Regions from separate parts of the Planococcus alkaliphilus genome, predicted to be linked through region 3. Evidence: riboswitches for the same ligand, from Rfam matches in the RefSeq annotation. Region 3 holds a riboswitch; each other region holds the start of a gene.

Region 1 (10,642 bases), 1.3 Mb from region 3:
GAAAACACTTTTTCATGCTGCCCCCATGGAATCGGAACACCTCCGATTTCTTTAAAGCGCTCAGTCTTGACCGTCGTTGAAAAAGGCGTATTCGTGTAGATGGATCCATTATTTTCAACATTGGCGCCTTTGATGAATTGCCACATATAATCTTCCTCAATTGTTGCTTCTGCATTTCGGTACATCATAAATGTCCCAATCCAAAATAAAGCGCCAAACAACAATACGGATACACTGGTCGAGATGAGAATGTTCCGCAGCAGCGACTTTCTTCTGGCTTTCTTTACTAGTTTTGAAAATCCTTTGTCCGTTTGGAATAACTTATGATTTTCACTCATACTCCTGCCTCCTATGTTCTTTGATAAATTCTTTACGTGCTCGGTATAAAGTCGTCTTCACCGATTCTTCTTTCAGCTCTGTCAATGTTCCAATTTCTCTTACGGCCAGTCCCATGCTGTATTTCATCAATAAAAGCTGCCTATGCTTCGGCTTTAGCTTCTTCAGCACATTTTCTATCCCTTTTCGCGTTTCGTTTTGCATCAAAGCTGCTTCAGGCGTTGCTTCTTCAATTAACTTCTGAAAATTGAATTTCAATAAAATTTCTTGTCGTCTGGAGCCTTTACGGTATAAATCATAATAGCCGTTGACCGCGACCCGGAAAAGCCAACTTTTTGCATGCTCAGGATTTACAGAATCAATATAAAGAAGAAACTTATAGGCGGCATCTTGAACGATATCTTCAGCATCTTCTCTGGACGCACCTATTTTCATCAAATAATTTTTAATCATTTTTATCTGCTCGTATAACTCTTTCTCCATCATCGAATCGCTCATTTACCGGCCTCCCTTCTTATAAACGTTCTTGTAAGATTAAAGTGAACAATTCCTTGCTGGATTATTAAATACTGCAAAAAGATGCACTTTATTCAACATCATTTCTTTAATTGGTCGCCAAACTTGTTCTCCTTGAACACAAAAGGCGATGCCCTTTTTCGGCATCGCCCCTTCTCGCTCACTTTACATAAACAACTTTAAACCGCTCACAGACCAACAGCATCGTATCGGAATAAGCCAGATTGTGTACTCTCAATTCCTCTGCAAAAAACTGTTCATGGGCATTCCACCAAAAACTATAATCCCCTTCGCCTTCTGCCAAAGCAAAGTCGATCGGCACTTCATTCATCGGCAAAACAGATACTTCCGTAATTTGAATGATTGCGGCAGGCATTTCTTTTGCATCAAGGACAATATTGTACTGACCCACTTGAGGCAGCGCTTCGTTTTCGATTTCATATAAAACACGTGCGGAACACGTTGCTGTTTTCTTGCCTTCAACCACAAGACTTGCAAGCCAATCTGCATCAGCTCCAAATTGGAAGGCTTCCGCTGCTGTATCCGGAGTCCGTTTTTCGCTTTCCCAGTAGTCCTTCCAAAACTTCAGAGCTTGTGAATTCATGTCCATCCTCTTTTCTTCTTTGTAGGCACCTAAAGTTGGCGCAATTGCTATTTCATTAGCCATCAATTTCTACACGGCCGTCTTCCCAAATCCGAATGGGCTGGTAGCTATTCAAAAACCCGAGAGCTATATTCCCTGTCGAATTCATTTCCGTTATTCCTTCTATGTATGCAGATTCATCAATAATCAATCGGTAGAAATAACAAGTTCGACCGCCTGTATCCGAAGATTCTTCCAATACGATTTTTTCTCCATACTTTTCTTCGAAAAAACGAAACGCCGCTTCATGATTTTCAAATGCCGGCATTTCAAGAACCTCTTGCTGTGTAATTCGTTGCATTTCAGTCATGCTCATACCTCCGCTATCCATCATTACATCTTAGTTTAACCGAATATTCCATCCCTCGTCATTTATTAGATGGAAACGGCAGCTCACCGCAGCGCAGATATTGGTATACTGTTTGATAAGACCCTAATAATCAGAATGAAGGACGGGATGGATTGAAACACTTAACCCCAACAGGCGAGTTTATTTATACATATGCCTATCATCAAGATGAAAAAGACCTATGCCTGTTAGAGATGCGTTCTTTTTTTGGAAAAGATACAGAAGAGAAAATCCTTAAAAGCAAGAGGGCCATCGAGCCTAGCAGAAGCCCATTCATCAAAGAACGGATTGAATTGCTGTTTGAAGGAACAAAATTAGATGATGTCATCAACCAAGCAGCTGCTATAAATATGGAGAATTCTACATTCAAAATCATTTTCCCGAAACTGAACGGCCTTTCACCGACTGATCAAATCGAATACACGGAAAAACGAAGCATCGAACGGCAGATTGGATTTGTCATCAAAGGAAAAGCGGATGTCCATCATCCGGACGTCATTTTCGGGTTGATCCTATTCGGCGGCCGGTGGTATTTCGGCCATTATTTGCAAAGTGAGTCTGTCTGGTTCAAGCATCAGCAAAAACCGCGTGAATACTCGACAGCACTCAGTACAAAAGTGGCGCGTGCACTTGCCAATATTGCCGTACCTGATCCAATCGGAGTGAAAGCGATCGATCCTTGCTGCGGCATTGGCACTGTACTGGTCGAAGCGTTGTCGATGGGCATTGATATTGTCGGGCGCGACATCAACCCTATTGTTGTCGAAGGTTCACTTGAGAATATTAAACATTTCGGTTTATCGGGTGCTGTCGAGTTGGGAGCCATTGCCGATATTAAGCAGCAATACGATGTGGCCATCATCGACATGCCTTACAACCTTTATACAAGTGCTACCGAGGCCGAACAACAAGGGATTCTCAAAGATGCATTGCCTGTCACCGAAAAATTGCTTGTGGTGACAATCGATCCGATCGACTACATGATCGATGAAGCCGGGTTTTCGATCACCGATCGCTGCTTGGTGAAAAAAGGCTTGTTTCTTCGGGAAATTCTTGTTTGCGAAAGAACGAAGGTTCTGCAAGAAGCTTAAGCTATCAACAGATTCACACAATGAAAAAAGCACCCGGAGAATATTCTCCGGGTGCTTTTGCTCTTCTCTACTAATGCGCCAGCATATCACGTACTAGCCCTTCTGCATCTAGGTCTGAAGGATAATACGTTGGCCAGTGCGTAACTTCCTCCAATAATTCTTTCCGGTCCGCTCCCCAATACAAATGGAAATGCGAAGATTTGACCGGATAGATATTGTGGTCACTAAACTGGATAAACGCTGGTGCTTGTTCGGAGCCTCCCGTCTTTTTGAAAATAAAACGGACCCCGCGATTTCCTTTTTCATACGCCAAAATTTCATAGCCGTCTGAGGCATACTCTCCTGAATATTCCTCTTTCCCATCAAAAAAAGTTACACTCCCGTCTTTGATTAAAACTCGATTGACATCCGTTATGTAGCCAGTCGTATAGTATTCTTTGTATTCTTCTGCTGTCATATCGCCAGTTTCAGCTTTGTGGGCAAAAACTTCATCTAAATCCCCTGAAACGAGATAAGGGTAAACAGATTGCCAATCCCCTTCCCAATCCGATAATTCCCGGTCTGCTACTTGTTCGTCTTCAAAATAACCGTCATAGATTTGAGTTGTGGCTTCATCATGGCCATGATGGTCATCAATCGCAATTTCGGCAGGTGCCGACTGGACTTCTGACGCTTCGCCCTCACCGTAAAAGACCGCTTTAATTTCTGCTATTTCACTCGTTGCTTTTCCGGTAAAATCGGCTGATTCCTGTCCAGAAACCATTTCCCATTCATCGGAGCTGCTAGCCCTGCTATACCAGTGCCAATGGCCGCCTCCAGCTTCTTCTTTTAAGAATGCTGTCAGCTCGATTTCATCTCCTGTATGATAATGTGCTGCCAACCCTTCAATCAATACGCCTTCAGGCACTTCCTGATCCGTTTTTTCGCTTTCTGAATGAGCCCGCTGCTCAGTGGCGCTGCCCGTGTTTGTTTCGTCAGTTGACTGGCATGCGGCTAATGCCAAAACCAATAGGAATAACCCGAGTCCTTTTACTATTTTCTTCATTTTCTATTCCTCCTGAAATTGAATGTCTTTTCTTTATGTACAGTCTTTCAAAATCCAATTGCCCTTCTTTTATTCGTAATCATTACGTTTTGAAAAACTGCAAAATTTTTTCTTTTACTATGTATCAAAATTTTTGGCTCAATTAAAAATTTCAGTTCAGCCAGATATAATGTACCAGTAGTTGCAATCCACTATATTCCCTTCCGCTCCTTTTGATTGCATTTTATAAATTGTAATCATTACGTTTTATAGATTATATTTATTTTGTCCTAATTGCAAGCCTTTTTTTATATTCCCGTGCAATAAAAAAACATCCGCAAATGTTGAGAACATTTTACGGACGTTTATTCGACTTAAGAACCGATTCAATTTTTCAAAATTAAATCATCTAATTGCTTTGCCGTTTCTGCATTTCTTCTGCCACTAATCGGTAAGAAGCCAATTTGTCGGCGAAATCATACGTGATGGTCACAAGCATAACTTCATCCGCACCATAGCCTTCTGCTAATTCTTCCAAAGCATCGACTACTTTTTCAGGTGTCCCGACAATCATCCGTCTACGGTTTTCTTCCACCAGCAGGCGTTCGAATTTAGAATACGGATAATTGAAGGCGCGCTCAGGCGGCGGCGTGCCGTTTGATGGCATTCCTTGTGCGCCCATGGCAAGTGATAAGTCCATCGAAGACGCCACCCATTCCGCTTTCTCTTCCGTTTCTTGGCATACAACGAAAATCGCTACGCCTTGATACGGTTTTGATCCATCCATTGATTCGAAACCGTCGCGGTAAGTTTTGGCAAAACTTTGGCCGCCTTCTCCATTGATAAACTGCGCGAACATATAAGGCAAGCCTTTTTCAGCAGCCAATTGCGCAGAACTCTGGCTCGAACCCAGCACCCAAACCGGCGGTGCTGAATCTGTTACCGGCGTCGCTTTCATGCCGTAGTACGCATGGTCTTCCGGAATCCGATCTTCCAAATACATGCGCAATTCGTCTATTTGAGCAGGAAAACGGTCTACATCCCGTTTCCGTCCTTCATTCAGCGCATAGCTCGCCCGCGGCATTCCACCCGGCGCCCGTCCGACCCCGACGTCAATCCGTCCCGGATATAAAGTTTCAAGGAGCTTAAAGTTCTCAGCCACTTTAAAAGAAGAGTAATGCGGCAGCATGACCCCTCCTGAACCGAGTCTAATCGTATTTGTCATTGCCCCCAAATGGGATATCAATATTTCCGGTGAAGAACCTGCGAGCGTCGTAGCATCATGGTGTTCGGAAACCCAAAATCGCGTATAGCCCCATTTCTCTGCCATTTGTGCGAGCTTCGCTGTTTCTTTCAGCGCTTCCTGGGGTGTACGGCCCTCTGAAATCGGCGATTGATCTAATATACTAAAGGCTAAGGCCATGTCATCCCTTCTCTCACAAAACTTATTGCACCACGTATCCTAAAGAACGCAAAACATTCTTGATAAATAAATGCGAAGAAATAAAAATGTCTTCGCGTTCTGGCTCCTGGAATAAATCGTGGTAAGCATTTGTCCATTCTTTGTAGCTGAATTCCTTAAGATTTTGCTGTTTGAGCCAGCGTTTCGCTGTTTCTTTATCCGTGATCATATCCTGTTCTCCTGTATGGATAAATACCGGAATGTCCGGAAATACCCCTTTGCTTTGGGCAAGCAGCTTTAAGTAGGATTGAAGCTCATGATACCAGCCTACCGAAATTTCGGTCCGATAGAAAGGATCCTCTTTTTCCTGCTCGATCACTTCTTGGTTCTTGGTCAATTCTTCGATGGAAATATGGTGATTGATCTTTACTCGGGAAGTCACTTTATGAAAGCCGGTCAAAGCATTCGAAAATTTAGAAGGTGTCTTGATCAATTGCAGCCAAGGCGAAGTGAAAACAACTCCGGCGATATCCATTCTATTTTTGGAAAGCACACTCATCGCAAGAGTCGCCCCTAAGCCGTGAGCCACGATAAATACCGGCAATTCGTTTTCCATCGCGACTTTAACCGCTGTCTTTATGGATTTCTCGTAGTCTTCAAACGGTTCCCGATGCGCCGTATCTTTTTCCGCATTTTCGCCATGCCCAGGCAAATCTCCCATGATGACATGGAAATTGGCGCCACGCCAATGATCGATTTGCCAAGAATATCGAAGATGATGTTCATATGCACTATGAATGAGGACAACTACAGCTTTTGCCGGTCCGATGGATTCCCATTTCCACATTTCAAGCCACCTCTTTCTCTTGCGCAGGCTGCAACGCCATTTGACCTTTACGCTTATTTTGATAGGATTAGTATTATCTTATCTTTTTTACTGGAGGTTTTCCATGATTTACCCATTCAAAGACAAACACCCATCCATTCACCCCTCAGCTTTTATCGCTGACCATACTACGATTACCGGCGATGTCGTTATCGGTGAAGATTCTTCGGTCTGGTTCAACACCGTCATCCGCGGCGATGTCGCACCTACCATTATCGGCAAGAAAACCAATATCCAAGACCTATGCATGCTTCATCAAAGCCCAGGGAACCCGCTGATTTTGGAAGACGAAGTCACTATCGGCCATCAAGTGACCTTGCATAGCTGCAAAATTCGCAAAGGTGCGTTAATCGGAATGGGCTCCATCATCTTAGATGGGGCCGAAGTCGGAGAAGGAGCATTCATCGGAGCCGGCAGTCTCGTTCCGCAAGGCAAAGTCATCCCTCCTGGCATGCTGGCATTTGGACGGCCCGCAAAAGTGGTGCGCGAGCTGCGCAAAGAAGACATCGAAGACATGCAGCGCATTGTCCGGGAATACGCTGAAAAACGAGCATACTACAAATCGCTTCAATAAATAAAGACGGCTGAGCAAATTTGCTCAGCCGTCTTTTTATGTGTTTCTATTGAGCGGATTGCTCTTTCAAAGCTGCTGCTTTGTCCGTGCGCTCCCACGGAAGATCAATATCCGTGCGGCCGAAATGGCCATATGCTGCCGTTTGTTTGTAGATTGGACGGCGAAGATCCAACATTTTGATGATCCCTGCTGGACGCAGATCAAAGTTTCCGCGTACAAGCTCGATCAATTTGTTTTCTTCTACAGTGCCTGTTCCAAACGTATCGACTGCAATTGATACCGGGTGAGCTACGCCGATTGCGTAAGCTAGCTGTACTTCGCAACGTTCAGCAAGGCCCGCTGCTACGATGTTTTTCGCTACGTAGCGAGCTGCATAAGCTGCAGAACGGTCCACTTTTGTTGCGTCTTTCCCTGAGAAAGCACCGCCGCCGTGGCGCGCATATCCACCGTAAGTATCTACGATGATTTTGCGTCCAGTAAGGCCCGCATCCCCTTGTGGCCCACCGATTACAAAGCGACCAGTTGGATTGATGAAGTATTTTGTTTCTGCATCGATCAAGTGTGCAGGAACCACTTCGTTGATGACATATTCTTTAATATTGCGCTGGATTTGCTCAAGCGGCACTTCTGGATGATGCTGAGTCGAAATAACGATTGTGTCCACACGCAATGGTTTATTGTTTTCATCGTATTCGATTGTCACTTGCGTTTTGCCATCCGGGCGCAAGTATGGAAGAATTTCTTCTTTCCGCACTTCTGCAAGGCGGCGCGCCAATTTATGCGCTAAGGCAATCGGAAGCGGCATGAATTCTTCTGTTTCGTTAGTTGCGTATCCAAACATCAGACCTTGGTCTCCTGCTCCGATATCATCTAGTTCTTTATCTGTCATTTGGCCTTCACGCGATTCAAGCGCTACGTTGACTCCGGCAGCAATATCCGGTGATTGTTCATCAATCGCTGTCAAAACGGCACTTGTTTCAGAATCGAAACCGTATTTTGCACGGGTATAGCCAATTTCGCGAACAGTTTCACGAACTACTTTCGGAATATCCACATACGTAGAAGTCGTGATTTCACCGGCTACTAAAACTAGTCCTGTAGTTACGGTTGTTTCGCATGCAACGCGTGCATTTGGGTCTTCTGCTAAAATCGCATCCAAAATTGCGTCTGAGATCTGATCGCAAATTTTATCCGGATGTCCTTCTGTTACTGATTCTGACGTGAATAATCGACGGTTTGTCAAAATGTGTTCCTCCTTAGATCCTGCGAGATTGCTCTCGAAATTGATACGGTACTCGTTTCCCATGTCAAGTCCGTTCCCAAAAGGGATTGAACTTTAAGCCGTTGTGGCTCTTGTACACGAGGATTAAGGGCAAAATTTCATAAAAAAATCCCTTCCATCATATACATGAGGAAAGGAGAAATCATCAGTAGCACCTTTCACTCTTATCGTCCAAGGCCTTGTGCCTTGCTTCAGGTTTGGCACCTTCTCTGCATATTCGCAGCAGGTTGCCGGGTTTCATAGGGCCTGCCCCCTCCACCAGCTCGGAATAAGAGTATCCGTTCAATTTTTCATCATACGGAATGTGCTTAGCGATGTCAACGTTTTTAATGACCAACTCTTTCAATAAAAGATATAATGGTTTTATTGGCCTCCAAAAAGCACATTATTTACGTTTTTTTCGATTCCCTTTGTTATTAGTATAGACTATTTAACACAATGTGTTATACTAATCTTCGAATATACATCCTCCCCATTCGCAATGGGAATAACCGAAAAGGAAGGTACATATAAATGAATCCAGTGAATATCAAAAACGACCTAAAGGATCTTTTAAATGGCCAAAACGTGCACGTTCAATTATCTGTTCCACAATTAGTGGAAGCTGCAACATCCCGTGGGGAAGCGGTATTAACTCGAGAAGGCGCTGTAGCAGCCGAAACCGGCAAATATACAGGCCGCTCGCCAAAAGATAAATACATCGTTGATGAGGCAATTTCGAGAGACAAAATAGATTGGGGCAATGTCAACCGCCCGATTTCTTCGGAAATTTTCGAGAACCTTTATGCAAAAGTGATCGATCACTTGAAGCAAAAAGATGCTCTATATGTATTTAAAGGCTTTGCTGGAGCTGACCATGAGTCACGCCTGGCGATTCAAACCATCAATGAGTATGCATGGCATAACCTGTTTGCGCATCAATTATTCATTCGTCCGACAAAAGAAGAGCTGGCAGCGCATGAAGCAGAATTTACGGTTGTCTATGCGCCTACCTTCCATGCAGATCCGGCTATTGATGGCACAGATTCTGAAACCTTCATCATTGTATCGATGGAAAAGAAAATCATCTTGATCGGCGGAACAGAATACGCCGGCGAAATGAAGAAATCGATTTTCTCCATCATGAACCACATCTTGCCGGAAAAAGGGATTCTTCCGATGCACTGTTCAGCGAACGTCGGCAAAGATGGGGATGTAACCTTGTTCTTCGGATTGTCCGGTACAGGGAAAACGACCTTGTCAGCAGACGGCGACCGCAAATTGATCGGCGACGACGAGCACGGCTGGTCGGATAACGGCGTTTTCAATATCGAAGGCGGCTGCTATGCGAAGACCATCAATTTATCGCGTGAAAACGAACCGCAGATTTATGACGCTATTCGTTTCGGATCGGTTCTTGAAAATGTTGTTGTAGATCCGGAAACGCGCATCCCTGATTATGACAATGGTTCCCTAACTGAGAATACACGAGCAGCTTATCCGATTCAAGCAATCGATAATATTGTAGACCCGTCTGTAGGCGGACACCCTAAAACTATCGTGTTCTTGACGGCTGATGCATTTGGCGTCTTGCCTCCAATCAGCAAACTGTCAAAAGAACAAGCGATGTACCACTTTTTAAGCGGCTATACATCTAAACTTGCGGGCACAGAACGCGGTATCACAGCACCTGAAGCCACTTTCTCAACTTGCTTCGGTTCACCGTTCCTTCCGCTTCACGCAACTGTGTATGCAGAAATGCTGGGCGAGAAAATCGACGAACATGGTGTGGAAGTCTTCTTGGTAAACACAGGCTGGACTGGCGGCGAATACGGTGTCGGAAGCCGTATGAAACTTTCTTATACCCGTACAATGGTGCGCGCTGCGATGAAAGGCGAATTGCACAATATCGAGACAGAAAAAGAAGCAATCTTTGGCTTGGAAATTCCAAAAGAAATTCCGGGCGTGCCTACTGAAGTCTTGAATCCACGCAATGCATGGACAGATAAAGACGCATACGATCAAAAAGCTAAAGAACTTTCATCTAAATTCCAAGACAACTTCAAAAAGTTCGGTACAGTAGATCCAGCCATCAGCCAACTTGGCGGACCGGCTCCACTGTCATAAGCAAACAAACGGAAAGAAGCTCTCCAGTTAATATGGAGAGCTTCTTTCCGTTTGTCGAGAAACTGGTTGAATTGGAGCATCTGCTTCTATAAACCGCACTTCGGCGCTATGGACAAGGCTCCCACAATAAGCCGAGAAGACCACTCGTCTTATTGCTTCGCCCAGTCCGAAGCCGCGCCGGTGCTAGAGAACTTTCTAGAGATATGGAGCAAAACAGCGGAGACTCCTGCGGCTTAGCGAGTCGACCGATACACCGCAGGGAGCACCGCGAACGAGGAGGATTGGGCGTGAGCCCGCTGGAAAGCGCAGCTGTTTTGTGGAATATCGGATTCCTGAATGAAACTTATTTTAGTTTCTATCTTTTTCAACACACTGGAAAGAAGCTCTCCAGTTAATATGGAGAGCTTCTTTTTTATTTCCTGGTTCCAATCGG
Region 2 (10,642 bases), 760 kb from region 3:
TAAGACCGGAATGCTTTGATAAACGTCTCTTGTGTTAAATCTTCCGCTTGTTGATGATCGCGCACCATCAGCAAGATATACCTGAAGACCGAATCGCCATGCTGCTGATACCACTCAGTGATTTCGACTTTTCTTTCGTTGGTCAAGGAATCTCGCCCCCTAATTTAGGTTTCTACTTGTTAGACGTAATCAAAAATCAAAAGTCGTGTTTTTGGAAATTTATTTTATTTTTTTAGCATATTAGCAAATTATACAAGAACAGTAAGCCTACACGCGGATATTTCACAAGCCATATTGCTGCTTTCCAGAGTTGAATAGACGAACCCTTCAGGAAAGAGTCCTCTTTTCTGGAGGGTTTTATCGTGTCGGAAGAATTTTCAAACTATTTTATACAATCTGTTGACAGTTCCCAAAAAGATTTGATACTGTGTATATGAGTATAAACAGTATAACAGTTAAAAAGGAGTGTTGATAGATGAATGAATGGAAACAAGCTTCCCGGCTCGCAGCTTTTGAACTGAAAGCCTCCATGAAAAGCCTAATCACGATTTTTGTTTTCTATATTGCGATGAGCATGCTCGTCTTGATGACGTTTGACCTTTACCTGGAAGGCGAGTTCCGGTTTTTTGATCTCCTGTTCCTGGTGATTTTCTTTCTGTTCCCGGCATGGATGAAGAGCAAGGAATTCCAGATGCAGAAAATGGACGGGGATTTATGGACAGCGCCGTCGATTGTCATGCTGCAGCAGCTGCCGATTCCAAAAGGCGTCATTGTCAAAAGCCGCTTTGTCGTCCATGCCGTTTGTTCGTTTCCGTTTCAGCTGATCCTGCTGATCAGCTTGCCGGTCGTATCGGAGAATTTCCGCAGCCTGATGACACCGGTCACTTATATCGCTTTCGTGCTGATCTGGTTCGCGCTGTCGATTGCGGTCGGCTTCATCATGGCCGCAAGTGAAGCAGGCGGCAATTTTAAAACACGCGCAATCGTAAAGTCGTTCATTTACATGATTGCCGGCATCGCAGCTGTCTACGGACTGATTTACTGGTTCGCGGGCAACGGCTTTGTGAGCTGGACCATGACACTGGCAACGGACTGGACATGGCTATCCGTAATTGCAGCGATTGCCTTGAGTGTCGCCGGCTGGAAATACTGGCAGGCGGATATGCGGAAAATGATCAAGAAAACGGATTACCTGTGAGAGGGGGACTGGAGTTTGCTGCCGATACGTTTATCCAAAGATTCTCGTGAACCCATTTACCATCAAATTGAAAAGCAGCTGAAAGCCTTGATTGCAGGCGGCCATCTCGCAGCCGGAACGCCGCTTCCATCGATCCGGGCGCTGTCGAAAGACCTGGAAATCAGTGTCATTACGATACGCCGCGCCTATCAGGACTTGGAAGCACAGGGCTTTATCGAAACAGCCCACGGCAAAGGAACGTTTGTAAAAGAAATACAAGGCACCGTGAAACAAGATACGATGACAGCTTCGGTCCGGGCGGAATTCGAGCGGGCCATCCAAAACGCCATGGACTACGATTACACGCCCGGTGAAATCAAAGCGGTCTTTGAAGAGATTCTAGAAAAACTCAGAAAAGGGGAATGACAGATGCCAGCATGGATCGAAATAAAAGACGCCAGAAAGAAAGTGGACGATTTTCAGCTGGGTCCGGTAAACCTTGAAATCGAAGCGGGCACCATCACAGCACTCGTCGGGAACAACGGCTCCGGCAAAAGCACATTGCTGAAGCTGATGATGAACCTCGCCAGCATGGACGGAGGAGCAATCCGCATCCTCGGCAAACCGGTTGACGGCAGAGACGAAAGCTGGAAACGGCATATCACGTTTCAGCCGCAAAAACAGGTCGGCTGGAACGCCTATACCGGAAATGAACTGAAAAACCTGATTGCACCGCTGTATTTGAAATGGGACGACAAGCTTTTTGAACACATCATCCGGCTCTTTGATATCCCGCTCGATAAGCGCTTCGGCAAATTATCGCCCGGCATGCAGCAGAAGCTCAGCTTAGCACTCGCTTTGCCGCGCAAAACGGATATCTTGATCTTGGACGAGCCGACCGCATCGCTCGACATTCCGTCAAAAAAGCAGTTCATGGATTTGCTCGTCGATTGGATGGAGCCGGAAGACCGTGCCGTCGTCTTGACGACGCATCAGGCGGACGATTTGCGGAAACTCGCAGATTACCTGTTTCTCATGCAAGACGGAAAAGGCGTCGGTCTGTACGAGAAAGACCGGCTGGTTGCGAGCTACCGCCGCTACTGGCTCACGGAAATGCCGGATGGACCGGTGCCGGGAGAACTTTCCCGTGATGGCCGCCAGCTGATCAGCGAGAACCCTGATGCAACAGAACAGTTTATCGTGGCGCAAAACATACAGGTCCTCGATGACCAAGCATTGGAACTGGAAGAAATCATCAGCCTGCTGCTGAAATAACAATCCGGAAAGGATGAAGAACATGGAGACGATGCTCGCTGTAGAAGGTTTAGGCAAATCATTCAAAGACAAACAGATCATCTCGAATATTTCATTTGAAGTGAAAAAAGGGGAAATCATGGCGCTGCTCGGGCCGAACGGTGCGGGGAAATCGACAACGATCCGAAACATCATGGGCATCATGTACCCGGATGCCGGGTCAATCACATTCCACAACAGCAAAAACAAGGAAATCCCGCGCAACAAAATCGGATACCTGCCGGAAGAGCGCGGCCTTTATAAAAACGTCAACGTCATGGATATCCTGCTGTATCTCGCAGAGTTGAAAGACTATCCGAAAAACCGCGCAAAAGAACGCGCACTCGCGTATTTGAAAAAGTTCGGGCTTGAAGGAAAAGACAAAGTCGCCGTGGAAGAACTGTCAAAAGGGATGGGCCAGAAAGTGCAGTTTATCGCATCGATTCTCCATGAACCGGAGCTCTTGATCCTCGATGAGCCGTTTTCAGGGCTTGACCCGGTCAGCCAGGAGCTGTTCAAGGAAGAGATTCGCTCGCTCGCTGAAAAAGGCACAGCAATTCTCTTGTCTTCGCACCAGATGAATCTGGTCGAAGAAATGGCTGACCGCCTGTTTTTGATCCACCGTGGAACAAAAGTGATCTACGGGACGCTCAGCGAGGTGAAAAGGGAATACGCCAACTTCAAATGCACAATCAACGGCGTGAACAGCCGGAGCCTGCTTGAAGGGTTGCCGGAAGTGGAACGGGTGGAACAGAACGGGGAAATCGCGGTGCTGTATCTGTCGCGGAATGTGCAGCCGGCCGTCTGGCTGAAGAATCTGCCGGCGGAACTGGACATCCAGGAACTGTCGATCGACCGCATCTCGCTGCACGAAATCTTCATCGACATCGCCACTGACAAGAATCTTTTGAAGGAAGCGGGTGAAGCACATGCGTAACACGATGAAAGTCGCCAAATGGGAAATCAAACGCAATATGAAAAGCAAATCGTTTATCATTGGCTTGTTCCTGACACCGATTATTTTCCTGGCCTTCTTCTTGCTGCCGGACCTGTTTCGTTCAGACGACGAACCGGCCGCAACGAAAGTCTACGTCAACGACGAGCTTGGGGTCTACGAACAATTGGAAGCTGCTGCAGCCTCGACCGAATGGCAGCTGGAAGAAACGCAAATCGCCGAACAGGAAGCGGAAGCTGCGCTTGAAGTAGAAGACGCCGCATACGTCTTCATCAATGAACAGTCGGTTGAAAACGGCAAAGTCACGGTCTATACAAACGAAGAGACCGATTCGGGATTCATGGAGGAAGTCCAAGTGCTGAGCGGACCGCTGCAGATGATGCAGATCGAACAGCTTGGATTGACGCCGGAAGAAGCGGGAATGGTCGCGCAGGGCATCGTCTTTGAAGACGCTTCTGTTGAAGCGGACGAAGGCGGACTGTTCAGCGAAGGGATGCTCGAACGCATCATTCCTGGCGCTTTCGCCGCTGTTGTCATGCTGTCGATCGTCTTCACGGGAATGGCGATCTTCCAAAGCGCGTCGCAGGAGAAGAAAGATAAAATCGCCGAAATCATCCTGTCGTCTTTGACGCCGGCTGATTTGATGCAAGGCAAGATCATCGGCTATTTCGTCCTCGGCATCATCCAGCTGATCGTCTATGTCGCGATCATCCTGCCGGTGCTGCTGTGGAAAATCGATATGCCGATCATGGAATACTTGCTCGTGCCGGAACTGGCCGTCTTGCTGCTGATTGCGGTGCTCGGCTACCTCTTGTATGCGGCACTGTTCGTCGGTATCGGCGCCACAATGGCCGACATCTCGACCGCCGGAAACTTCCAGGGGCTTGTCATGATGCTGCCGTTCAGTCCGTTCCTGTTCATCGGTCCTGTATTCAGCGACCCGAGCGGATTCTGGGCACAGCTCGGAAGCTACATCCCGTTTACATCACCGGGAGTCTTGATCTTGCGCCTATCGCTTCTTGAAGAATGGCCATGGGTGGAAATCGGCATCGCTGTCGCCATTCTTGCCATCAGTGTCTGGGTCTTCATGAAGCTTGCAGGAAAAGTCTTCAAGACCGGAATTCTCATGTACGGCAAGAACGCAACACCGGGCGAAATCTGGAAATGGATTCGCGCTTAAAAAGAATTCAAAATAGATTGACTTTTCACTTGGCCGATTGTAGGATTATGGATAACTAATTGAATATAACTTTCTTATCAAGAGAGGTGGAGGGATTTGGCCCTTTGAAGCCTCAGCAACAGACTGCAAAGTACTGTGCTAATTCCAAAAGCGTTCAAGCTTGAAGATAAGAAGAGAACTTTGACCTTCATCTGCCAAACCCTCTTCTTAATCCAGGAAGAGGGTTTTTAGTTGCCCTCTATCCACAAACCCCAAGGAGGAATTTACCATGCCCATCAAAACACTCGAAACAATCGAAGCCATCAACTTACTGAAACAGAAGACTTGGGTCGACTTGACTCATGCATTCGGTCCCGACTCGCCGCATTTCTCGGCATTTGAAGATGCGAAATTCGATACTTTGTTCAACCACGACGACGGCTTCTTTGCCCAGCGCTTCACATTTCCCGGGCAATACGGAACCCATCTCGATGCACCGATCCATTTTGTCCGCGATGCCCGCTATCTTCACGAACTGGGGCTGAAGGAACTTGTTCTTCCGCTCGTTGTCATCGACAAGTCAAAAGAAGCGGAAGCAGACCCTGACTTTACGTTAGGGGTTGACGGCATTGAAGCGTTCGAAGCCGTACACGGCAAAATCGAAGCTGACACGTTCGTCGCGCTGCGCACGGATTGGAGCAAACGCTGGCCGGACAAGGAAGCCTTCGACAATAAAGACGAAGAAGGCAATAGCCATGCACCCGGCTGGTCCGTTAACGCATTGAAATTCCTTTTTGAAGAACGGGGCGTACGGGCAGTCGGCCATGAAACGTTCGACACCGATTCTGCCATCGACTACCGCAGAAACGGCGCGCTCCTCGGCGAGTATTATGTACTCGACCAAGACACCTATCAAGTCGAGCTGCTTGCAAATCTCGATCAGCTGCCGGCAAAAGGGGCCGTAATTTTCAACATCGTCCCGAAAGCGGACAAGGCTTCCGGCTTTCCAATGCGTTCGTTTGCAATCTTGCCGTAAGAAATAGAATCTTTGACAACAGACAGTGTATCCATGCTGTCTGTTTTTGAATCCAGACAAATGAAAGCGCTCTTACATCTTCTAATATTTTCAATTATAATAAGATTATGCTGAAATAGAGGAGGGGTTTCATAGATGAATCCGAGTGAGACTTGGCAGTACATTTTAACGAAGGCAAACAGCAGGTCATTTGAAATCCCTACAACGCCGCAAAATAAACGAATACCTAAATGGTTTTCTGTATCAAGAAATGATGAATATATTGTGGTTGCTAATGCTAAAACAAATTTGCCGAGCGTAAGCCTGAAAAATGAAAGACGTATTACTTTCGGTGATTTTGAATCGATCTTCGATTACTATGAAATCCGAAAAAATGGAGCGAAAGGAATCAGTAAAGAAGTAGCTGCAAAATCCATGAATTCTGCCTATATCTTTGCATTGATTGATGATGCATATAAAACAGCTGCGATTTCAGTTTGATTTTTTAGCTGGACAAAAAATGTTTCCATATTCCATAACAAACGAAAAGGGGTGACGGGATGGGAAACAAGAGCCACGGCTTAAAGCACGGCTGGACATTCATTGCACACAAATCCTATAAGATTTTTTCAAACGCCAATGCCTATGTCGTCATTGACTACGAGAACGACATCGTCCTCCAGTTTTCCGTCACAGATGCCGACCTGGAAATCGTCACCGCCAACTGGGGCCTTAACTTTAAAATTATCCTGGGATTCAAGACGATCAAGATTTTGGATTTCCCGGAAGAGTGATTCGAGTGAAAATAAAATTTGTATGAAAACGCCTGACACATTGCTGTCAGGCGTTTCTTGTTGGTGTTAGTCGTAAACCGACAGTTTCCCGGCATATTGCGCACTTCCGCGGTCAGCCAGAAGGTTGACTTCGATCAAGTAATCACCCGTTGTGCTGGGCAAAGTAAATGCCAGATCTTCGACTTCAACCGCTGTTTCTTCGCCGCCATGCCACAAACGGACACTTAAACTTTGAAAATCAAAATCTCCGTGTTCAAAGAGCAGGTCAACCATTTCGCCCGCCACAAACGCATTTCGGGCTGCTCGTCCGCAAACGCCAAAAAGTCTTCCACTTCTGTATCAATCCGTTTATTTTCCGGTCCCAGCCAATCGACATCCGCTTCTGCAAGTTCGTCCCATTCGACAGGAGCGCTCCCGGAAAGGGTGATGCCAGGCGGCGTAAAATCGTAATTTTCCCCGATGCAGCCGGACAAAGCAACCAGCAGCAGGCTTAAAATCATCCATCGTTTCATCGTGCATCTCAGTTCTTTTCTTCTATTAATAAACGGGACTGCTTTATCCACTAAAAAGTTTCCGCATGAAATGAGAGGGGAATAAAACGCTAATCAACATTTATTTATTGATTTACGATAAATAATATGCTAAGTTCAATGTAATAACAAACGAGTGAGGTGTTTTTGATGAAACGGGAAACAATCTTTTTGAAGCTGGTCATAGTCCTGATGGCGCTGCCGGCTTTGGCCATCTCTATTTTCGTCGTGCCGCCGATGACCGGTTTTGTCGGTGAGATCCTGCCGAAATGGGCGTTCCTGCAATACGTCTTTATGCTTGCTTTATACGGTTCAGCCATCGCTTATTTCGCAGCGCTCTACCAAACGCTGAAGCTTCTGGGGTATATTGATAAAGGCATCGCTTTTTCGGAACGGTCGGTAAAAGCGCTGAAGAACATCAAATACTGTGCACTGACGATTACCGTGCTGTTCATCTTGAACTTGCCGATTATCCTGTATACGGCGCAGATAGATGATGCACCGGGCCTTGGGGGCTTGGGGATGATCATCACTTTCGGAGCGATTGTCATTGCGGTTTTTGCTGCGGTGCTCCAAAAGCTGCTGCAAAATGCCATCGATATAAAATCTGAAAACGATTTAACTGTGTGAGGTGCAACTATGGCGATTATTATCAATATTGACGTGATGCTGGCCAAGCGGAAAATGAGTGTGACCGAACTGTCGGAACGGGTGGGCATCACGATGGCCAACCTGTCGATCCTGAAAAACGGCAAAGCGAAAGCGGTGCGCCTGTCCACGCTCGACGCCATCTGCAAAGCGCTGGACTGCCAGCCGGGCGATGTGCTGGAGTACCGGGAAGACGAAGACAGCAAAATTTGAGTATCAAGTGCTCTTCCCCAAAAAATTAATAATACAAATGGAACAGCCAGCAAATTCACTCGGATTTGCTGGCTGTTTTTTGGATTCCCTAAACAACGTGATTCTTTTATATCCAATAATCAGGTAAACTGCGAGTAAGGAAGATTATTGAAATTTGAATCCCGGAGGAGTGAGCTGAAATGAAAAAACTGTTCATGCTTTTGTGGACTCTTATGCTGATGGCAGGCTGCGATCAGGGAACGGGCAAAGGCTCATTTGCCCAGATTGTCGTGGTCAACGGGATTGAATACAATGGGACGGAGGAAAAGCTGGAAGATTACGAAGTGGACCGGCCCATCGGCAATGTATTGAAGGAAGTCCCTCCAAATGTCTCTCCGGATAATTTTCAATCCAATTTCTTTGAAGAAGGGGCGGTCATTTACGCTGTTAAAAAAAGCATGGATTTCATCATTGTAAAGGATGGTGAAGACAATCTTTACTTGCTCCAAAAAGCGCCTGGAAACGAACAGTAAAGACAGTTTAAACATTTCATTGGATACGGAGAGCCTGGACAAGTTCCTGGCTCTTTTTCTGTTCAATAAAAGCTTTTGTGGCCAAGCTGAATAAGCTCCTGAAAGTTTTTTATTTGGAGAACGTTGTCTGATTCAAGTATGATAGGGCTATGAGGGAGAAATCCCTGTTTTCGAAGGGATGTGATATCAGATGGCAATGAATCGATTGTCAGCGTCAGCAAAAACTCATGCAAAGCCTGGTATACGGAATGGCGAATCTTTGCGTGGGGCAAGAAGTACGGACTAATTCGCCTGCAGATGTGTCATGACCTATACACGGCTTCCTTATAGCATTTATCCAACAACCCATAAGGAGTGGCTCGAATGATACACGTAAAAGAAAACAACGATAAAATCGGAACAAACGACAACCGTCCGGAACCGTTCATCCGGAACGACCAATATAATTTCATCAAGGACCAGACGCAGATTCTCGTGAACGGACAGGCAACGGGCAACGACGCCGAAGTGCTGAACGTCCTTCGCCATCTAGCGCATGAGAAAGTCTTCAAGCTGTTTCCATCGCTTGATGCCGAACAGAAAGCGGTCCTGAATCCGCTCGCTTCGATTAAGGAAAAAGCGGAGGCGGAAGCCTTTTTGGAACAACTCTCCCCTTACGTCATCCCGTTCAAAAGCGTGACCGACCAGGGCTTGAAAAAACTGTTCCCGAAAGCGAAAAAGCTGAAAGGGCCGAAACTCGACACCGTCGATTTCAAGAAGCGCTCGTACCTCAGCTGGATCGAGAGCTCGACGCTCATGTACATGATCTATGAAAAAGACGGCCGCTTCGAGGCGATCCATGGCAGCTTCAACCGCAGCGCCAAAAAAGGCATCTGCTCGATCTGCAACCGCCACAGCGAAGTCGGCATGTTCACGGCCAAAACGAAAAGTTCCGGCCAGGACAATTTCGTCAAACGCGGCAATTACATCTGCCAAGACAACGACGTCTGCAACAGCAACATCAATACATTGGAGCGCCTGCACGAATTCGCAGAGCGCCTTCAGAAATAGAAAAATGAAAAACGGCTTTCCAGGAGAGCCGTTTTTTACATGAATTCATCAATCGCTCGGATTGCCAGCTCGAGTGAGCGGATCCGCCGTTCCAATAATGTTTTCTGCGGACTGCCATCTTTCGATTTGGCGTAAAGCGTTTTGACAGAAGGGAGCAGACCGGAAAGGACGTGCCGGGTTTCCACCAGTTCATCCCCACTGCAGTCGAAAGGCGCTCCATGCCAAACGTTTTCAAGAATCGCTAAACCAATCTTCAAAGCGTTCAGCCGCTTTTCCAGCAACATGGTATTCGATCCCTTCGCGCTCATCTGCACCAAAGCCGTTTCGCATTTGCGGATGGTGGACTCGAAAGATTGAATCGATTCGGTTTGTTGGGCAGGGGGAGTCGACTCCATCCAGTAAAACCTCCGATCATTCAGAATAGGTCTTTCTGTTATTCTACAAGGAGAAATCCAAACAGCCAAACAAGTGGCTGGAAAATGTATAATAGAAGATAATCGAAACGAAGGCAAGATGCGCCTTCTCACATAGGAGGAAATCCAGATGAATAAAAAAGAGCTGGTCCAAGCCATTTCACATAGGAGCAAAATCTCAAAAGACGAGGCAGCGAAAGTTCTTAACAAAATCACTTCCCACATCACTGAAGCATTAGCAAAAGGCGATGAAGTGAAGATCAACGACTTCGGCACGTTCCAGCTGGCCGAGAAAAAAGAGCGGAAAGGCCGCAATCCGCAGACCGGCGAACCCATCACCATCGCCGCATCCAAAGCGCCGCAATTCAAAGCAGCGAAAGTACTGAAAGACATTCTTAACGAAAAAAGCTTCATTGAAAAATTTGTCTCAACCGGAAAACTCAACGAGGAAGAGGCAAGCGTCCTCACGTATGTCTTCGAAGAAAGCCGGAAAGCGAAAGAAGCGGGCGACGATGCAAAAGAAGGCAAGCTCGTAGAAGTAAAAGCAATCGCAGAGGCGCTCGGCATGAAATATCCAGAAGCGGAAATGATTGCGAGCCGGTTGATCGGGAAGAAGATCTTGAATACGAAAGTGTTCACGAGCCAGATTGATGAAGTGTTTTTGAGAGGGAATTACCGGAAGTATTTATAAGAACTAAAAAATTCAAAGCGCTTCAGTTTATATAGCTGAAGCGCTTTTTCTTGCAACTAGATTACTTATTGATCAAATCTTGCAGCTGTTTCACTGAGAACTCTCGAACCGGATAAGGCTTGCTGCTATTTTGGTGGTTGAAAATGTAATGAGTGCCACCTGATACTTTGACGCGGAATTTCCAATGCGGCC
Region 3 (10,642 bases):
GCAAAAGACTCAGCCGTTTCGCTGCCTTCATTGATCGGCGCTAAATCCAAAACGGATAAGGGAACATTTTCAAATTTCTTTTGATTCATCTGATCTTCACTCCTTGTCACTAATATTGTAGCGATTTTGCCAAATAAAGGCATGCAATCAGCTCAGACGAGAAAAGCGCAAGCGCCCATCTAGCCCCGACAGGCTTAAGGCAGAACACGCAGGAAATCCTGATTTCCGCAGTGGGCTGACTTAAGACCCCGAGGGGCTGGGCGCTGGAAACTGGACAACGAAAAGCGCAGGCAGCTCGCCAGCCGCGACAAGCTCAGGTCCCCCCGTATCCCCACGCTAATTTCTGCCACATAAAAAAGCCGACTCGGGATTTTTCGAGTCAGCTTTTGCTGGTTTCTGGGCGCAAAGCAATTACTTCCTGCAAAGAAGAAATAAACTTTACGGACAATAGCGATTGAAGATGATGAAGCTTTTTAGCATGAATCGGTTTCACTCCGCAAATAATGCTTTCTGTCCCCATCACGGAGATTGTCTGCAAAAGAGATTCTAAGCTGGTCAATCCCTGACTTGTAATTTTAGTCATTGCAGTAAAGTCCAGAATGACCATTTCCGCATCTACTTGATAAATATTTTCCAACAAGCGGGAACTGACGGCTTCCACTTTTTCTCTGGATAATTCCCCAAATAACGGTATTAAGAGCCGGTCCCTATCCAATTGGATGCAAGGAGCGGATAACTCTTGGACTTGCTGCAACAAGCCCGCAGTCCGTTCTTTTTCCAGAAATAAATCATAATCGGTTTCATTTAGACGGGAACGGAGCTGGCCAAGCTGCTGGATGACTCTCTCCATTTTACCGTCTTTAGGCACAAGTATTACAGATAAGCTAAATTGGCTGTCCCATTTTGCAAAAACATCTGCCAAAATCAGATTGCTTGGCTGGGCGATCACATTCAGTTCAAATTTTTCGACCACCGTTCCAGAAGCCAGCATCTTCTTTGCTTTGTTTGCACTCGCTTCATCCACAATTTCTAAGAATGACGAAATCTCGCCAAATAAACGCCGAGCTTCGTCGGAACAATTGACCACGGAGAGCTTTTCGTTTAACCGAAAAGCCGGGAGCGGCAATGCATCATATTGATATTCTGTATTCATCATCCGGCTCCTCTCCCGTTTTAATCCAGTGTTCCAGTTGCTCGAGGTCCTTCACTAAAATGGCGCCTTCATCAATCAGGATGCGGCTGCTTTCAAATGCAGCCGCTCGGCCACCGACGATGATTGCAGGAGCATGCGCCAGCTCTTTGAAACTTTTGATATAAGCTTTTAAAGTTGGCAGACGATAGACAAGCGCCGCTGATAAAGCGATGGTGTCTGGCTGCCAGCGATTGGCCGCTTCTATAGCATGGTCAAGCGGCATATTCGGCCCCAAATAATGGACAACCCAGTCGTTTTCACGGAAAAGGCTTGAGACCATCTTCAATCCGATATAATGTTCTTCACCCTCAGGCCCTAATACCATGACTTTCCGTTTTGAAGAATGCGTTTCTTCTCCACGCTTATCAATTATCGAAACGACAAAATCGCAAATCGCCGTAGCAAGATGTTCATCTGCCACTGAAATGGTATTCGTTTCCCATAACTCACCGATATGGTACATGGCAGGTGTTAATAGCTGATCAAAAAGTTTTTTCCGGTTATGGCTGTCGAGAAATTGCTGAACTTGCACCAGCGCTTCCCGGTCGTTGCCTTGTAAAAAAAGTTCGGCTAATTCGGTTGGTTGGATCATCTGATCAACCTCCCTTCTTCAAATTGCTGCCTTTCAACAAATCGATCGCCTCTTGAAGGCATTGTTGCATAAATTCTCTTTCTTTCAGTTCAACTTCTGCATCCAATAATCCAATGAGTCTTTCAAAATTATCTATGATCAAGTCTGACTCGATATTTCGGCTCGTTAATACCTTTTCCAGCCATAATGTATATTCAAGAAACACCTGTCTATCGTTCAAACCATACGCCGTCTCCAAATGGTCGAGATGATGCATATTGTCTTTTTCGGTATGGTCAAATCCGTGTTCTCCAAAACGATCCCATAGGGTTGGATATGCTTCATATATTTGAATCGCGATGCTTTTGGCAATTTGCTTCTTTAAATCTTGCTTCATTCTGCCACCACCTCATACTGATGGACTTTTGGCACTATGCCGGCAAGCGCTTTGTCCGGATAATGCTTTTCGAGATCATGGATTTCCTTGAACTCATTGCTTCTTACCCATTCCATGTAGGCCTCTTTTGAATGCCATTCCAAGTGGACAGTCAATTCATTGCGTTTCTTTGTATTCTGGATCAGCCGGAAAGAATGGAATCCAGGAGCTTTATCTACTCGTCTTGAACGTTTGCGATAAATATCAATGAGGTCCTGAGTCTTCTCTTCAGGCACCACAACAGTGGATGTCACAATATACATCAGATTACCCCTTTGAAATAAAGTGTTAATATCCATTATAACCTTTCGTCTTTCGAATTAAAAGAAATCGCCCATTTGCCTATAAAGCGTTTAAATCTTAAAACGTTTTTTCCATTTAAAAGAATATTTTCACAATTTCTCTTGCAGTTTCTGGTGAGATGGTTTAAGCTTGAAGACATCGCACCACCCATAACTTCATATTATTTATTTCTTATCAAGAGAGATGGAGGGATTTGGCCCTTTGATGTCTCAGCAACCAGCCTGACGAAGGCCACGGTGCTAATTCCAAAAGGCATATGCCTTAAAGATGAGAAGAACGCGTTCCCTATAAAACGGGGCTTTCTTCTTGCTGAAGAAAGCCCCGTTTTTCTATGCATTAACCAGAACCGTTCTCTACAACTAATAGGAGGTTTTCATGATGGCAAATCATTTAGAGACTCGTTTTATCCATTCAACTGGCGTAGACAAAGAAACAGGGGCAGTCAACGTCCCTATTTACTTGTCTTCCACTTATCATCAGCCCAATATCGATGAGTTCGGACCATTCGACTACAGCCGTTCAGGCAATCCAACGCGTCAAAAATTAGAGGAAACGATTGCGAAACTCGAAAACGGCACCCGTGGATTTGCCTTTTCTTCCGGCATGGCTGCGATCTCCTCTGCTTTCATGCTTTTATCTGCCGGAGACCATGTTCTCGTTTCTGAAGATGTCTACGGCGGAACTTATCGTTTCGTCACAGAAGTGCTGAATAAATTCAATATCGACTACACATTCGTCAATATGACCGATCTCAGTGAGATGGCCGCTGCCATCCGCGAAAATACAAAAGTCATCTATATTGAAACACCTTCTAACCCGGTGATGAACATCACAGATATTGAAATCGCAGCTAAACTTGCAAAAGCGAACGATTGTTTAACTTTTGTCGATAATACATTCATGACGCCTCTTTATCAAAACCCACTTGACCTTGGAGCAGACATCGTCTTGCATAGCGCTACAAAATTCCTTTCCGGCCATAGTGACATCATTGCCGGACTCGCTGTGACAAAAGACGAAGAGCTCGGCAGCCGGCTCGCTTTTATCCAAAACACATTCGGTTCGATTTTAGGGGCGCAAGATTCTTATTCACTTATCCAAGGCATTAAAACACTTGGTGCCCGTATGAAACAGTCGTCCGCATCAGCTCGAATTATTGCCGATTATTTGCATAGCCATCCCGTAGTAGAAGAAGTATATTACCCCGGTTTCCGTTTCCATCCGGGAAATCCGATACATGAACGCCAAGCACGTGGAGCAGGTGCAGTTCTGTCCCTGCGCCTCGCCGATAAAGCCGCAGCCAAAATTTTCGTCGACAGCTTGCAAATTCCGGTTTTCGCAGTATCGCTCGGGGCAGTTGAAACAATTCTTTCCTACCCAGCGACCATGTCTCATGCATCTATGCCAAAAGAACAGCGTGAGCAGCGAGGAATCACCGACGGTTTGCTGCGATTGTCCGTTGGTTTGGAATATGCTGATGACTTGCTCGAAGATCTCGAACAAGCATTAAAAAAAGTACGCGAAGCTAGCCTACAACCTGTATTAACTAAATAAAGCAAGATACGAACCCGGACAGACATCAAGTTTTCTCATGCTTCTACACAACCTAAAAAGCCGTTCACCTTTACAAAAGATGAACGGCTTTCTTCTATATATATTGTTATTCTCTCACAATCACTGCGGTTAAGTTTTCCGCGGTTTCATCAATCTGATTTGGGCAAGCAGCATAGTTGGCAACGCCTGTTTCGATTGCGGCAGCCGCTACCGCTTTGGCAACTGCTGTAGCCACGCGCAGATCAAAAGGAGCAGGAATGACATAATCCTCGTGGAGTTCATCTTCTTCAATCAAATCGGCAATGGCTTCAACCGCTGCAATTTTCATCGCATCATTGATTTCACTGGCTTGCACATCTAACGCCCCTCTGAATATGCCTGGGAAAGCTAATACATTATTCACTTGGTTTGGAAAATCCGACCGTCCTGTACCGATTACTTTGGCTCCTGCACGCTTAGCCTCATGCGGCAAGATTTCAGGATTCGGATTTGCCATCGCAAAAATAATAGGACCTTCCGCCATGGTTCTCACCATTTCTTCAGTTAATGCACCTTCTGCAGAAACGCCGATAAAAACATCCGCGCCAATAATGACCTCATGGAGCAAACCTGCCTTGCGTTCGGAGTTGGTCATCTCTGCAACTTCTTCTTTAAACGGGTTCATTCCATAAGCTCGGCCTTTGAAAATCGCACCTTTTGTGTCGCACATAATTACGTCGTTAAAGCCGAATTTATGAAGAAGCTTGACCACAGCAATCCCCGCAGCGCCTGCTCCGTTCACAACGACTCTCGTGTCGGCAATTTCTTTGCCGACCAATTTTAGCGCATTGACCAAGCCAGCTAAAGTAACAATGGCGGTTCCATGCTGATCGTCATGGAATACAGGAATATTCATCTCTTCTTTTAAGCGCTGTTCCACGATAAAGCAAGCCGGTGCTGAGATATCCTCCAAATTCACACCACCAAATCCAGGCTCCAATAATTTTACCGTCTGGATAATGGTTTCGGCATCTGTTGTTCCAAGGCAAATCGGAAAAGCATCCACTCCGGCAAACTCTTTAAAAAGCACAGCTTTTCCTTCCATGACAGGCAAGGCAGCTCCCGGACCAATATTTCCAAGTCCGAGTACAGCAGTGCCATCTGTGACAACGGCGACTGTATTGCCTTTCATCGTGTAGTCGTAGACTTTGGCCGGATCCTGCGCAATTTCCTTGCACGGTTCAGCCACTCCTGGAGAATAAGCGAGGCTTAAATCGCGTCCATTTTCTACTGCCACTTTTGACCGGACTTCCAACTTCCCTTTATGCTGCAGATGCAATTGCAAAGAGTCATTTCTCAGATTCGACATCGCTTCATCCCCTTCAATACATAATGGTTCATTATAGAGTGATTTCTGAAAATTGAAAGTATTTTTCGTAATATTCGGACTTTTGACTGAGAGTTTAAAAATTGAAAACGCTTTCTTTCCGGTATTTTGGATCACAAACAAAAAAGCCCCATTAGGAGCTTTTTAGCTTCATGTTAAGATTTTCATAAATGAAACGATTCATCGTAAATCGGTTTCATATGCAAATCGAATTTGCCTTTTACTTCCTCAATATCGTAAATGTTTCCGGGAACTTCACCTTTTTCGATTTTATCAATATGCGTCTTTACAAGATCGGCAAAATATTTTCCGCAAGCGACGTCATTGGGGTATTGCGCTTTTACTCTTTCCACAAGTTCTTCACTCATAATTTCCTTAAATGCATAATACAAGGCTGCATTTATAAGCGTCAATGAGTCTTTGCCCGCATACGAAACGAAATAATAATTGCCATACTGGTCTTTTAATAAATCCCTTTTCGCTACAACTTCCATTTCATCCACTCTCCTTATGTCCTTTGTGATTCCATACCCTTAGCCCTTCTTCAAAAAACGTTTACCCGGAGATTCTCAATCGGAGTAAGCTGTTCCTCCATAGAAAAAGCCAGTGGCACTTGCCACTGGCTCCTTTGTATTATTTACACGGAAATCAATCCGCCAAATAGTGAGATCAGCAGTAAACTGACCATCCCGACGGAAATGGCTGCGATAAATCCGATATAGAATGGCTTAATGCCCATTCCTTTAAATACTTTCAAATTCGTACCAAGCCCTACTGCTGCCATCGCTAGGCCGAGCATGTAAGTAGAACCGAACGAACTCCAAAAACTATAGAAACTTTCCCAAGTACCCGGATCCCATATTCCAAAAGCCGAGCCGGAAGAAGCCATTGTAGAATCACCGATTGTCCGCAACAATGACAAGAATAAAAATCCTAAAATAAACAATGGGAATAATTTATACCATTTCGGCAATTGGGCTGCCTGTCCATTTTCTTTGTTGTTCCGGTAGAACAAGAACGAAACAAACGGGATGACAGCGATGATGAACACATTGCGGGTCAGTTTGGTGATGGTTGCAACATCTACCACTGTTGATGAATTATATAATTGATCGTATATTAACGCTGCACCTGTGACTTGCGCAGTGTCATGGATAGCCGTTCCAAGGAATAACCCGGCTTTTATCGGCTCATCCGCGAAAAAAGCATTGGCCAAGTACGGATAAAAAAGCATACCAAGCAAACCAAAAATCGTGATATTGGCGACTGCATAAGAAATTTCATTTTCCTTCGCTTTAATGACGGGTGCTGTCGCCATAATGGCCGTAACGCCGCAAATCCCGGTGCCTGTAGCGATTAAAGTCCCTAATCGCTTGGATTGATTCATTTTTGCTGTAAAAAATAATGTGACAAAAAGTCCTACGGAAATACATGCCACAATGAGCGGCAATCCCCATGCCCCTAATTTTAAAGCTTCGGTCATGCTCAGACGCAAACCAAGCAAAATAATTCCCGCACGCAATGCATATTTAAGGGCAAAACTGATTCCTTTAGCAAATGCATCCGGCAAACCGATAAGATTGCGGATCAGGATTCCGAGAACGATGGCTACAAAAATGCCTGATATCGGGCTAGCACCGCCTTCCGGTAAAATTCCCGCAGCCTGCAATCCGATGCCAATCCAATCCGCACCGATGATTCCTGCCATCATGACAATAAAACAAAGCACTAAACCTGGAATCAGGCGGAGAATAGATGCTTTCTTACCATTTTCAACCATAATACTTCTGCTCCTCATCTCTAACTAGTCTTTTTCTATCGTAACATTTCCAAAGCATTTCTGGGAATGAACAGGCTTCTGAAGCACACCATGAAAAAAGAACAGGAATTTCTTCCTGTCCCACCTTTGAAATCCTACATTAATTAGCCAGCTTATTAATGATGAGCTGAAAATCATTGTCCATATTTTTAGGCATTTCTTCAACCACCCGGATATTAAATTTCATATCCTTGCTGAATGCAGACTGCAAGTTTTGATGAATCGTTTTGGAGAGTTCATTTGTATAGGTTTCCCCGGCTTCCACAAACACTTCAATCTCTTCCTTTTTATGCTGGACAAATTTCATTTTCTTTACGCTTTCCGAGAACTCATTGTCTGTTTCATTAAGCTGAGGCACTTGTACTTTTATATTATCCACTGTGCTCAAACAGCTTGAATCGTATTCTTTGCGGCATTCAATGATGGGCTGAGACAATCCGCATGTACAATTTGCAGCCCCATTATTCAGCTCAGCATATACCCCAGTTTTACAGCGGATGATCGGCGTTCCGTAGCTCATAAAATTGGTGACAATCATTTCCCCGTCTTCAGCCAATTCAATGATACCGGCTCTTGGATGGACGTGAAACTTTCCTGTTGAGCATTCGGACATGATCGGAAATTCGTAAGAAGGGACAAAATATGTGCGCACGGGACAGTTAAATGCTTTTTCGATTTCTATTTGTTGAGCCGGTTCCATCACCCCCCCTTGCAAGAAGATTGCTTGCGGCGAGAATGCCAACTTCCCCTCTGCTTCGTTCAAAAAAACAGCAAGTTTGTATAAGATCGGAGAAGTTCCGTTGATAAAGGCGGGTTGGAATTCATTTAAGTTTCGAATATACAACTCGGCATTCTCTTGTGTGCAATGATAGTTCGAATATAAACGAATGTTCTCTGGACGATTATCCCGCCAATAGGCTTTCTTTTGCTGAGCTTTTGGAATAATTTTTCTGGAAGTGAAAATCGCTTGTTTCATTTCCCTGGAGGCTCCACTATCCTGCGGTTTGTAAAAATCCATAAACGCATTGCGCTTTTGAATATCTTCTTTTGTGAGCAGAAACTTCAGCGGGACCCCTTCTCTGTCAATTTCGTGGGCAACGGCAGCAGCCGAGCCCTCTACTGCATACATCTGATGAATATGCTGATGAATGGCTTCTCTGTCCAGTAAAGGAAGCTTTTGCAAATCAGCGATTCCCCGGATCGCCTTTAAATCAATCCCTTGATAAAACTTTCGATAAAATTGGCTATGTCCAATTGAATGCTCTAGCAGTCTGCGAAATTCATTCCATCGGTCTTCTTCTCCAAGGTCATCATTTTTTTTGGAAGCAAGTTCGTGCAGCAAGCCCGTATAGGTGTCACCGTATCGCTCTTCTTTCACCTTTTTGTTTTCAAAACCTATATAAAGATTTTGGAAGTATATCGGCAAATGATTATAGATAATCGATAAGAAATTTTGCAATGCCACCTCCTCCTTTGCTACTGATAGTAGTCCTCATAATATTGGTTATTCTCCAATTCATGATTGTTTAAGATAACACCTATAATAGTGGCTTTTGAGGAGATTAATGCCTCTTTTGCTTTCACGATTCTTTTTTTATCGGTTTTTCCGCTGCTCACTACTAAAACGGTGCCATCGCATTTGTTGGCTAAAATTTTCGAATCTGCAATGGTCAAAATAGACGGCGAATCGAAAATGATGACATCGTAATATTTTTTCATTTCCGTCATTAATTGTTCCAAAGCGGCAGTTCCTAAAAGCTCTGCAGGATTGGACGGGACATGGCCACATGGAAGTACTTCCAAGCCGACAATGTCAGTTCGCTTAACCGTATCCAGAAGTTCGCCTTTTTTCAGAAGCAAGCTCGAAAAACCATTGCGGCTTGCAATACCGAAAAAATGATGGACTGAGGGCTTGCGCATATTCCCATCCACCAATAGAACTTTTTTGCCCGATTCTGCGTAGACAATGGCTATATTCAAAGCAGTTGTGGTCTTCCCTTCTCCATTATCTGCGGAAGTGAATAGAATGGTTCTTACATTCGAATGCGGCATCGTAAAATTCAAGTTTGTGCGTATGCTTCTATATTGCTCAGCAGCAAGCGAATTCGTTTTTGGTATATCAATCGGCTTACTCCCGCTTGCCCGCTTCGTTTTCTTTTGAATCCCCATCAGGTGCCAACTCCTCCGTACTGCAAGATTTCCGCTCGCCTTTCTTAAACGAGCAGTTCCTCTTGGCAAACATCGTTTGCTGAATGTTATTGAAGCTTCAATTTATGTTATGGGCGAATTTATAGCCGAACCCTCGAATGGTGCGGATATAAATTGGATTAGCAGGATCTTTTTCGACTTTTCTTCTCAGGTTGCTAATATGGACCTTTACCGTTTGAAGTTCGCCAGCGGAATAATAGCCCCATATTTGGTTATATAGCTGTTCAGCTGTCCAAACCCGATTCGGTTGTTGGGCCAGCAATAAGAGCAGCTGAAACTCTTTGTGATTTAAGTGAATAGGGTTGCCTCCTATATACACTTGCCTTGCATCTGCATGAATATGTAAATCCCCGTAACGAAGTACTGTTAAATCGACCGTTTCCTGCGTCCATCCCGTTCTTCTTAAAACAGCTCGGATTCTTGCTTCCAGCTCGTTGAAATCAAAAGGCTTTGTAATGAAATCATCTCCGCCTGCATCTAGGCTTTGAATTTTGAAAGACAACTCTTTCCGATAACTGATGAAAAGGATGGGCAGCCTTGAACGGGAACGAATTTTCGCACAGACTTCCAAGCTATTGATGCCTGGCATTTCCGCATCCAATAAAATCAAATCCGGTTCTCTTATTTTAAGAAGTTCAATGACTTCAGAACCTTCGTTTACCTCTATGACTCTATATCCTTTCTCTTTCAAAAAAGCATTGATCAACTCACGTACCCATTTTTCATCTTGGATTACCATGACTGTTGCGCTTATCATCCCTTTTCCTCCTATCCGAAATCCGCCAGACCGGTAATATATAACAACTTTATTTTAATTAATAAAATATTCAGAAATTATAGAATCACCTATATTCCATTTTTTGGACTGAGTATAGGTTTATTCGTACAAAAATCATACCATTTTTATCATTAAAAAAGTATATTAATTTTTCGGAAAATTCAAATAAAACTATTGACCTAATAGATGAATCGGTTTACGCTATAAAAAAGAACTTGAATGGTACAAATGTCTCTCATTCCTTTTATTAGAAATATCCTCAAAAGGAGAATGCAAATGGCTAATTATCCTGTAAAGCCTAAAAAGAAAAGATACACAAAGTGGCTTTTGATTGCTCTCGCTTCCTTCGTCCTTGCAATATCCCTTGGCCTGATGGCTTTGTTTCCAAAAGCTACAAGTACCTTAGACGAAATTC

What was found. Region 3 has a riboswitch for S-adenosylmethionine ahead of AC2EXB_RS13980 (aminotransferase class I/II-fold pyridoxal phosphate-dependent enzyme). Riboswitches for the same ligand answer to the same signal wherever they lie in the genome.
Region 1: another riboswitch for S-adenosylmethionine. It lies ahead of metK (methionine adenosyltransferase); the one in region 3 lies ahead of AC2EXB_RS13980 (aminotransferase class I/II-fold pyridoxal phosphate-dependent enzyme).
Region 2: another riboswitch for S-adenosylmethionine. It lies ahead of AC2EXB_RS17580 (cyclase family protein); the one in region 3 lies ahead of AC2EXB_RS13980 (aminotransferase class I/II-fold pyridoxal phosphate-dependent enzyme).

What each region holds. Positions count from the first base shown of each region.
Region 1 covers NZ_CM168060.1:1,278,567-1,289,208, reverse strand. The annotation lists gene AC2EXB_RS06730 (anti sigma factor C-terminal domain-containing protein) at 1-338, opposite strand, end outside; gene AC2EXB_RS06725 (RNA polymerase sigma factor) at 331-834, opposite strand; gene AC2EXB_RS06720 (ASCH domain-containing protein) at 1,013-1,456, opposite strand; gene AC2EXB_RS06715 (hypothetical protein) at 1,512-1,805, opposite strand; gene AC2EXB_RS06710 (TRM11 family SAM-dependent methyltransferase) at 1,958-2,935, shown strand; gene AC2EXB_RS06705 (ZinT family metal-binding protein) at 3,006-3,980, opposite strand; gene AC2EXB_RS06700 (LLM class flavin-dependent oxidoreductase) at 4,369-5,382, opposite strand; gene AC2EXB_RS06695 (alpha/beta hydrolase) at 5,405-6,208, opposite strand; gene AC2EXB_RS06690 (gamma carbonic anhydrase) at 6,312-6,821, shown strand; gene metK (methionine adenosyltransferase) at 6,868-8,064, opposite strand; SAM riboswitch class I at 8,265-8,378, opposite strand; gene pckA (phosphoenolpyruvate carboxykinase (ATP)) at 8,617-10,209, shown strand.
Region 2 covers NZ_CM168060.1:3,374,565-3,385,206, reverse strand. The annotation lists gene AC2EXB_RS17610 (RNA polymerase sigma factor) at 1-146, opposite strand, end outside; gene AC2EXB_RS17605 (hypothetical protein) at 476-1,198, shown strand; gene AC2EXB_RS17600 (GntR family transcriptional regulator) at 1,214-1,603, shown strand; gene AC2EXB_RS17595 (ABC transporter ATP-binding protein) at 1,607-2,452, shown strand; gene AC2EXB_RS17590 (ABC transporter ATP-binding protein) at 2,475-3,407, shown strand; gene AC2EXB_RS17585 (ABC transporter permease) at 3,400-4,605, shown strand; SAM riboswitch class I at 4,677-4,778, shown strand; gene AC2EXB_RS17580 (cyclase family protein) at 4,874-5,620, shown strand; gene AC2EXB_RS17575 (hypothetical protein) at 5,756-6,100, shown strand; gene AC2EXB_RS17570 (hypothetical protein) at 6,160-6,393, shown strand; gene AC2EXB_RS17565 (hypothetical protein) at 6,460-6,666, opposite strand; gene AC2EXB_RS17560 (hypothetical protein) at 6,618-6,956, opposite strand; gene AC2EXB_RS17555 (DUF2975 domain-containing protein) at 7,071-7,553, shown strand; gene AC2EXB_RS17550 (helix-turn-helix domain-containing protein) at 7,563-7,784, shown strand; gene AC2EXB_RS17545 (hypothetical protein) at 7,964-8,296, shown strand; gene AC2EXB_RS17540 (FusB/FusC family EF-G-binding protein) at 8,660-9,346, shown strand; gene AC2EXB_RS17535 (hypothetical protein) at 9,382-9,741, opposite strand; gene AC2EXB_RS17530 (HU family DNA-binding protein) at 9,890-10,450, shown strand; gene AC2EXB_RS17525 (hypothetical protein) at 10,512-10,642, opposite strand, start outside.
Region 3 covers NZ_CM168060.1:2,618,662-2,629,303, forward strand. The annotation lists gene AC2EXB_RS13955 (LLM class flavin-dependent oxidoreductase) at 1-89, opposite strand, end outside; gene AC2EXB_RS13960 (STAS domain-containing protein) at 380-1,156, opposite strand; gene AC2EXB_RS13965 (cobalamin B12-binding domain-containing protein) at 1,131-1,784, opposite strand; gene AC2EXB_RS13970 (hypothetical protein) at 1,789-2,160, opposite strand; gene AC2EXB_RS13975 (antibiotic biosynthesis monooxygenase family protein) at 2,157-2,462, opposite strand; SAM riboswitch class I at 2,671-2,776, shown strand; gene AC2EXB_RS13980 (aminotransferase class I/II-fold pyridoxal phosphate-dependent enzyme) at 2,881-4,056, shown strand; gene ystJ (NADP-dependent malic enzyme) at 4,163-5,404, opposite strand; gene AC2EXB_RS13990 (hypothetical protein) at 5,587-5,916, opposite strand; gene AC2EXB_RS13995 (YeiH family protein) at 6,060-7,202, opposite strand; gene AC2EXB_RS14000 (phenylacetate--CoA ligase family protein) at 7,342-8,700, opposite strand; gene AC2EXB_RS14005 (CpsD/CapB family tyrosine-protein kinase) at 8,718-9,410, opposite strand; gene AC2EXB_RS14010 (response regulator transcription factor) at 9,508-10,206, opposite strand; gene AC2EXB_RS14015 (LCP family glycopolymer transferase) at 10,504-10,642, shown strand, end outside.